2 regions of the Brevibacillus humidisoli genome follow, and region 2 is predicted to be linked to the other one. Evidence: riboswitches for the same ligand, from Rfam matches in the RefSeq annotation. Region 2 holds a riboswitch; the other holds the start of a gene.
The links. A riboswitch is a leader RNA that binds a small molecule or an ion and turns the genes downstream of it on or off. The one in region 2 is predicted to bind lysine.
Positions count from the first base shown of each region.

Region 1: it holds a riboswitch for lysine, as region 2 does, so the genes downstream of both, LOK74_RS13670 (aspartate kinase) here and dapD (2,3,4,5-tetrahydropyridine-2,6-dicarboxylate N-acetyltransferase) in region 2, are expected to answer to the same signal.

Region 1 is NZ_CP087263.1:2,768,188-2,772,611, reverse strand. Features, by position in the region: gene LOK74_RS13680 (hypothetical protein) at 1-171, shown strand, start outside; gene uvrC (excinuclease ABC subunit UvrC) at 299-2,092, shown strand; lysine riboswitch at 2,156-2,346, shown strand; gene LOK74_RS13670 (aspartate kinase) at 2,531-3,784, shown strand; SAM riboswitch class I at 3,853-3,959, shown strand; gene metX (homoserine O-acetyltransferase MetX) at 4,073-4,424, shown strand, end outside.
Region 2 is NZ_CP087263.1:1,002,162-1,006,585, reverse strand. Features, by position in the region: gene LOK74_RS04955 (N-acetyldiaminopimelate deacetylase) at 1-499, opposite strand, end outside; gene LOK74_RS04950 (aspartate aminotransferase family protein) at 504-1,682, opposite strand; gene dapD (2,3,4,5-tetrahydropyridine-2,6-dicarboxylate N-acetyltransferase) at 1,741-2,451, opposite strand; lysine riboswitch at 2,583-2,772, opposite strand; gene LOK74_RS04940 (arylamine N-acetyltransferase) at 2,923-3,795, shown strand; gene LOK74_RS04935 (hypothetical protein) at 3,916-4,134, shown strand; gene LOK74_RS04930 (hypothetical protein) at 4,237-4,424, shown strand, end outside.

The DNA of each region.
Region 1 (4,424 bases), 1.8 Mb from region 2:
CGCGGCGGAATCAGCCAACAAGAGCCGATGCAGATCCCTGAAGACGGAAAAGCGATTATCTGGGGTATCCAGGCGACTGACAAGAGATCGATGACGTTCTATAACTCGGCCGAAGAGACGGTAAAGCAAGCCGAGTGGGCGTTTGTGGCCACTGTCACGCTGACCGACTGAGGCCGGCTCGGTCTGCTGGCAATTGGCATGTTTACCAGGCAGGGAAGGTTTTTCTGATGGCAGACGGGAACGTTTGTGCTACGATAGAGGTTAGGAATAAAGTGCCGACGACAACCAAGGCATGCTTATGAAAGGAGGATCGATCGTGAGCGGAATCAAAGAAAAACTGGCGGTGTTGCCCGATAAACCTGGCTGTTACCTGATGAAAAACAGCGCCGGCGAGATCATTTACGTCGGCAAGGCAAAAGTGCTGAAAAATCGGGTCCGTTCCTATTTTACCGGCAGCCATGACGGCAAGACACAGTTGCTGGTCAGCGAGATCGCTGATTTTGAATACATCGTCACCTCCTCCGCCATTGAGGCGCTGCTATTGGAATGCAATCTGATCAAAAAGCACAATCCCCGCTACAACGTGATGCTGAAGGACGACAAAACCTATCCGTATATAAAAGTAACCAATGACAGGCATCCCCGCCTGGAGATCACCCGCAAGGTGAAAAAAGACAAAGCCAAGTACTTTGGTCCATATGCCAACGCTGGAGCGGCCCAGGCAGTCAAGAAGCTGTTGGATCGTCTCTACCCGCTGCGCAAGTGCAAGACGATGCCGAAGCAGGTATGTCTCTACTACCATCTCGGGCAGTGTCTCGCACCTTGTGTCTACGAGGTAGATCAGGCGGAAAATGAACGAATTGTGGATGAGATTGTCAAGTTCCTCGACGGCGGACACGAGGCGATGAAGCAGCGTTTGACTGAACAGATGACCGAGGCGGCTGAGAATCTGGAGTTTGAACGGGCCAAAGAGCTGCGGGACCAGATTCGCAACATCGAAGCGGTGATGGAGCAGCAAAAAGTAACCTTTTCGGACGACGTGGACCGCGACATCATCGGGTTTGCCGTGGAGAAGGGCTGGATGTGCGTGCAGGTCTTTTACATCCGCCAAGGAAAAATGATCGAGCGTGAGACCACCTCTTTTCCTTATTATGGAGAAGAAAAAGAAGATTTCATGTCCTACCTGGCCCAGTTCTACTACGATAAGCAAAATGCCCTGCCGAAAGAGATCCTGCTGCCGGAAGAAAGCGAGCCGGAGCTGCTGGCGCAGTGGCTGGGGGTAAAGGTGCTGACGCCCAAGCGCGGCAAGAAAGCAGAACTGATCCAGATGGCCCGCGAAAATGCGCGCATCGCTCTGTCCGAAAAGTTTGCGCTGATGTCCAAAGATGAAGCGCGTACGATACAAGCGGTTCACAATCTGGGACATATCCTGGGGATCGGCACCCCTAATCGGATCGAAGCGTTTGACAACTCCAACATACAAGGGACGGAGCCAGTCTCGGCAATGGTTGTCTTTACGCAGGGACGTCCCGACAAAAAAGAATACCGCAAGTTCAAGATCAAGAGTGTGGAAGGACCGGACGACTACGGCTCGATGCGGGAAGTGATTCGTCGCCGCTATACGCGGTTACTGCGCGAAAACCAACCGCTGCCCGATCTGATCGTAATCGACGGGGGCAAAGGACAGATCAGTGCTGCCATGGATGTGCTGGAGAACGAGCTGGGGCTGTACATCCCAGTCTGTGGATTGGCCAAAGATGAGAAGCACAAGACGGCCGAACTGCTGTTCGGCGATCCGCCGCAGCCGGTGAAGCTGGGACGGGACAGCTACGAGTTTTACCTGCTGCAGCGGATTCAGGATGAAGTGCACCGTTTTGCCATCACCTTCCACCGGCAGTCGCGCAGCAAGACGCTGCTCTCCTCCCGACTTGATGAGATTCCGGGGATCGGTGAGCGGCGCAGGAAAAAACTGTTCCAGCATTTTGGCTCGTTAAAAAAGATGCGCGAAGCAACGGTCGAAGAGTACCGTCAACTGGGGATTGGCGACAAGCTGGCCAAAGAGATCATTGCCCATTTGCAAAAAACCAATTGAACCTCTGAATAGGTCATGGTATAATCCCTCACAAGTGAATAGGAACCTCACTTCCCACATGCGAAGTGAGGTAGAGGCGCGAAAACCATGAGTACCTTCCTCGAGAGACGGGAATCGATGACAGGAATGGGAAAGGGGAATTCGCCGAAGTGCAGGTGGCCACCCGCGGCGGCCTGTGCTGGGTCTGCGTCGAACAGACGCAGGACTGTCACCTGAGCGAGAACCCGCGCTGCAGGTGGAGGGCTATCTCACGGGGACGAACGGTGCGCCCGTTTCGTCTGCGTCAAAGGGGGAGGGGGAACGATGTATGTCCATTCAGGGCAGCGGCAGGTTTTCCTTGTCGTTGCCCTTTTCTGTGAGAGAGAGTAGATAGTCGGCCGGATAAAGGTGTGTTCATGGCGATATGATCAGATTGGGATAAAGGGGAGAAGAACGACAATGGGGTTGATCGTGCAGAAGTACGGAGGTACCTCCGTAGGAAGCATTGAACGAATCCAGCGGGTGGCAGACCGCATCGTTGAATACAGGCAGGCAGGTCATGATCTGGTAGTGGTCGTGTCCGCGATGGGGAAGTCCACCGATGTGTTGGTGGAGATGGCCAAGCAGATCGCTGTTTTTCCGTCGGAACGGGAGATGGATATGTTGCTGAGCACCGGGGAACAGGTTTCAATTGCCCTGCTCACGATGGCGCTCCATCAAAAAGGATGTGACGCTGTCTCGCTGACCGGCTGGCAGGCCGGCGTTCGGACCGAGTCGGTACACGGCCGCGCACGGATCACAGAGATTGACAATCAGCGTATTCGAGATGAACTGGGGAACGGGCGAGTGGTGATCGTAGCCGGCTTCCAGGGAGTCTCAGAAGAAGGAGAGATCACAACACTGGGACGCGGCGGTTCCGATACATCCGCCGTAGTGCTTGCCGCCAGTCTGCAGGCGGAGAAGTGTGAAATCTTTACAGATGTGGCTGGCGTCTATACGGCTGACCCGCGCGTCGTTCCTGCCGCGCAAAAGCTGCCGCACATCTCTTGTGACGAAATGCTGGAGTTGGCCAATCTGGGGGCAGGCGTCCTGCATCCCCGCTCCGTGGAGGCTGCGAAAAAATATCGTGTCAGGTTGGTCGTCAGATCCAGTTTTACCACCGAAGAAGGTACGTATGTAGAGGAGGTTGCCGATATGGAAACAGGCAGAGTCGTGAGTGGCGTCGCGCATGATGAGAATGTGGCAAAAATTACGGTCATCGGCATGCCGTCCAATGGCGGTACGCTGTCTAAGCTGTTTCATACGCTTGCTTTGTCACAGGTGAACGTGGATATCATTATCCAGGGGTCCTATGATGCGGAGATGACCAATGTTTCGTTTACCGTGTCCGCGGGCGATCTGCATAAGGCACTGGATGTACTTGAAGCTAATCGGGAAGCGCTCAGCTTTGAACGAGTGGATCATGAGACCGGGCTCTCCAAGGTTTCCATTGTCGGAGCAGGGATGATCAACAATCCAGGGGTGGCGGCAGAGATGTTCCGTCAGCTTGCGGAACAGGAGATCTCGATCAAGATGGTCTCCACTTCCGATATCAAGGTGTCCTGCGTGATTCCGGCCGAGCAGACCGCTGTCGCTGTACGTACGCTGCACACGGCATTTGGTCTTGACGTCGAAGAGCCGGCTGTCGTATACGGACGTTCAGCCGCCGAGTAAGATTGGTATGGGTTGACAGTCTTCCCCAGCAGTCGTATGATGAAGGTACATGACAAGTAAATAGGCGATTCTTATCAAGAGTGGTGGAGGGACTGGCCCGATGAAACCCGGCAACCCCGCAGGAGCGGAGAGGTGCTAATTCCAGCAGGTGCATGCAGCATCTGGAAGATAAGGTCGGGACTTGGCTCGCGTACGGATGGCCCCCTCTTCTCTTTCAGAAGAGGGGGTTTTTTGACTGACTCGGTCCGCTGTTCGAACAGGCAGACCGACTCTGGGGGGATGAAACCGATGAAGAAGCTGGTGATTGGCGATATTGAACTGGAATCAGGTGAAGTGCTCAAAGAGGTAGAAGTGGGGTATGAGACGCACGGAACCTACGATAAAGAGCGGGGCAACGCCGTTTTGATTTGTCACGCCCTGACAGGCGATGTCCATGTAGCTGGAGACGAATCGCAAGCAGGCTGGTGGGAAGGCCTGGTAGGGCCTGGGATGCCGATTGACACCAATCAGTACTATGTGATCTGCTGCAACGTGCTTGGCGGATGTTACGGCACAACAGGGCCAGCCAGTATCAACCCGGATACAGGCAAACCGTATGGCTCCTCTTTTCCGATGGTAAGTATTCGTGACATGGTCCATA
Region 2 (4,424 bases):
GTAGCGCGATTGTCCCGACCGGATACTCAGGGGCAATGTGCAGGGCAAAAATCGCGTCTGGACGCCACGCTGCCAATTCTTCGCTGGCAAGCATCGGCTGTGCACCGCCCGGCCCTTCTTCGGCCGGTTGAAAGATAAACAGCAGATCATCTTTGATCGGATGATGCACAAAATGGGTGAGGATGCCCAGAGCAATCGTCATGTGCATGTCGTGACCGCAGGCGTGCATGTAGCCCGGGTGAACAGAGCGAAAAGGATAGCTCGTCTCCTCCTCAATCGGCAGTCCGTCCATGTCGGCGCGCCAGGCCAACATCCGGGACGGATTTGTCCCATGCACTTTCACCAAGATACCGGTCCGCCACGTCTTGATCGAGAACCGTGCAGCAGGCAGAGCGGACAAGTAGTCCAGCAAGTAACGCTGTGTTTTTACTTCCTGAAAACCCGGTTCGGGAATCTGGTGCAAGTCTCGTCTGATCTGTACCAGCGTCGGCAATGTCATCGTCTCATATTCCTTTCTTTTCACCCAGATTGGTCAGCGAACGACGGAATGTCTCGACGAAGCGGTCAATCTCCTGCTGTGTGATCGTCAGCGGCGGCAGCAGGCGAATAATCGTCTTTTGTGTGATATCAACGAGGATGCCCTCGTCGAGCAAACCTTGCTGCAGTTCACGCACTGCCTCGGGGGAAGCATGGATGACGATGCCAGCCATCATGCCTTTGCCGCGTATCTCCTGACACAGATTCGGTTCCAGTTCGACCAGTTGCTGCAGAGATTTCTGCAGATAGGCAGCGGTGTCTCGGACGTGCTGCAAAAACTCTGCGTCCAGCAGTACGTCAAGGACCGCATTGCCCAGTGCCGCGCTTAACGGAGAAGGGGCAAACGTGCTGCCGTGGTCACCCGGCTCAAACAGATTCATCAGCTTCTCTCCGCCTATGATACCACCGAGCGGCAATCCACCGCCTACCCCTTTGGCAAACAGGATCAGATCAGGGGTGATTCCCGCATGCTGATAGGCGAACAACTCTCCCGTTCGGCCGATGCCTGTCTGGATTTCATCCATGCATAACAGGATGCCTTCCTGACGGCAAATCTCTTCAGCCTGACGCAAATACTCCTCTGAAAGCGGGATAATTCCACCTGAACCGAGTACCGGCTCCATCAGCAGTGCCGCTGGCCGGTTTTCCCTGCACAGCTGCCGCAGCTGGTCCAGATCGTTGGCTTCCAGCTCATAGACAGGGATGTCAGGGCTAGGAAAATCTTGATAAACGTGAGCTTGGCGGGTGAGCCGCAGGGCCCCCAGCGTTCGTCCGTGAAAACTGTTTTTCAACACGGCAATGCCCGCTCTCCGCCCACCATCCCGGACCGTCCACTTGTGGATCAGTTTGATCGCTGCTTCAGTAGCCTCTGCACCTGAGTTGGTGAAAAACACTTTGCCTGGTATGGAATGCTCCACTAAACGGCGGGCCAGTTGAATAGCCGGCGTGTTTAAAAAGATGTTAGAGATGTGCAGAAAAGCCGCACCCTGCTGCTGCAGGGCGCGGACGATTGCCGGATGCGAGTGGCCTAATACGCTGACTGCCAGGCCGGTAAACAAGTCAAGATATGATTTTCCTTCCGTATCGTACAGATAGTTGCCTTCTCCTCTGACAATGGCAATCGGCAATCGTTTATAGGTGGACATCAGGTAGGTCTGATCGAGTGAACGCCAGTCCTCCAAAGCGGCTCCTCCTTCAACGCCGTTACAGTTGGCGCAGTTCCTGTTTGATTTCTGTCTTCGACTTCGTCTTTTCATCGATCTGTTTGATCACACGGGCGGGAGTGCCTGCCACCACAACATAAGGCGGCACGTCCTCGATCACCACTGCTCCGGCAGCGACGACGGCTCCTTTGCCTACACGTACTCCCTCAAGCACGACAGCATTGGCACCAATTACTACATCGTCTTCGATGATCACTGGCGTTGCCGACGGCGGCTCGATCACGCCGGCGATCACGGATCCGGCACCAATATGGCAGTTGTTACCGATCGTCCCACGCCCACCGACTACCACGTTCATGTCGATCATCGTTCCTTCGCCGATAACGGCACCGATGTTGATCATCGCGCCCATCATGATCACTGCGTTTTTGCCGATGGAGACCTGATCGCGAATAACGGCACCCGGCTCGATTCGTGCTTGGATCTCCTTGGTATCGAGCAACGGAATAGCAGAGTTGCGCCGGTCACTCTCGACGACATAATCTTCGATCTGCTCCTTATTCGCCTCCAGCACCGGTTGGATCTCTTTCCACTCCCCGAACAGTATCCCCACGTTGCCTGTGATAAAAGCCTTTGTTGTGGAACCGAAGTCGATGCCTTCCAGATCCCCTTTCACATGAACCTTCACCGGGGTTTTCTTTTCGCTGGTTTGAATAAACTTGATGATTTCATTGGCATCCATCATGTTCATCTTTTCATCCTCCTCTATCTCTTTCTGTTTTTGATTACTCGTCATGAACGGGTAGGCCATCGCAACATGTAAAAAAGCAATGAGCGGCACGCCTCTCATTGCGATATTTTCCCGTAAGAACTCGGTTCACCAACGGAAATAGCGCTCCACGAAAGGGTATCCTTCCATGACAGGACGTACGCTGTTCACGCACACCCCAGCTTGTGCGGTCTGGGGAGAACCGCTCAAACTTCGGCGCATTGGCCTTTCTTCCTTTTTCACAGGATCCCCATCCCCATATAAAAAAGAAATACTGATCCGCTGCGCACCTCTATTTTCATGACGATATGTAATTGTTTTTACTCTACCAGATTCCACTCCCGGACACAACAACGTTCGACATGTTCCTTACAGTACCAATTGATCTCTTTCCATCAACCGTTCCATGTAAGTGGAGTGTATAATAATAGAAAAAACGGAGGGGATCATCGCATGAGTCAGAGCGAACTTCCCGCATGGGCCTATCGATATCTCGAACGGTTGGGGCTTACTCCTGAACCACCCTCGTATTCCTTTCTGGGCGCGATCTGTCGAGCCCATTTGGTGACGGTTCCATTTGAAAATATCAGCAAACTGCTCTACTACCAGAGCCGAAAACAAATGGCTGCTCCTATCCCGCCCGTCGAGTTGTTTGTAGACAATATGTCGCGGTATCATTTTGGCGGTACCTGTTATACGCTGAACTCCCGCCTCTATCTGCTGCTCAAGGCACTCGGCTTTGACTGTTACTACGTGCTGCTCGGCAGTGACCACATGTCGGTATTGGTCAGACTGCCCGATTTGCCTGGAGAACGGGTCTTTGTGGACTGCGGGTCTGCCGCTCCACTGTTTTCTCCCGTCCGTTTTGAACGGGATCAGCAAAAATTTTCGTCATTTGCAGGCGAACAGATCCGCTTGGTTCCCGATCAAAAGCAACAGGGATGGTACCGTTATCTCCGCTATCGGCGAAATGAACTGATCAGCAACGAATGGTTGTTTCACCCAGACGATGCGAAAACGTTTGGCCAGTTTATCCCGATAATCGAACGCTCCAATCAGCCCGGTACTCCCTTTATGACTCTGCTGCGCTGTCAGTTGTTCCAGTTGGATAAACGGCGCAATCTCTCCTTGCGAAACAACGTATTCACGATTCGCTACGAAGACGGAAGTGATTCCAAACTCCTGCTCGGCAGTGCTGAGGAAATCCGGCAAGTGCTTGCAGACGAGTTCCGCCTGCCCCGTCTGCCGGTGGAAGAAGCCGTGAAGGTACTGCAATCGCTTGGCGTGGACGTATTTGCTCCCATGACACAAGGAGAAAGCCGATAACAAGAAAAATTGTCAGGGCGGTTTTCTGGCGAGAAATTGGACCTTCTTCAGAGGATATGTGGCTCTTTTTAGGTCGCACGTTCCTTGGCTATACTGAAGAAAGTAAGGAGTGTGTATGACATGGAAAAACAGATTTACTTTCCTGTCCCCTGGAAAGAGGCCAAACGGTACGCCGACATGCTCGATTCCTTGCACATCCCATACCGAATTGAATCGGCTGGCGGAAAAGTGCCCTTGGTGGAAGGGGACTTGGCCATTGTATTCCCTAACATGTCCATTCACCTATACATCAAGATTCGCGTTCTGTTTTTTGGAGATGGCTTGCGCTATCCGCAATGATCCGATGGTATCGCCTAATAGGGCTGCATAATATTTTTGCACAGTGTTCAAGATATAGAAGTGCCAGTGCATTACGATCCCAATCTCAAGGAGGACCGAACGATGCCACAACAGGTAGATACCGATTCGTTAAAAAAGGCGGAAGCCTCGACTTCATTGGCTAAAAACATGATTACCCAAGCGATTGAGCAGTCATCTGCAAACCCCACAATGGCAGAGGAAGCCCTCAAACAGGCGGCAACAGAAATTGCTCAGGCACAAACGATGGTCAGTCAGGTTCAGTCTATGAT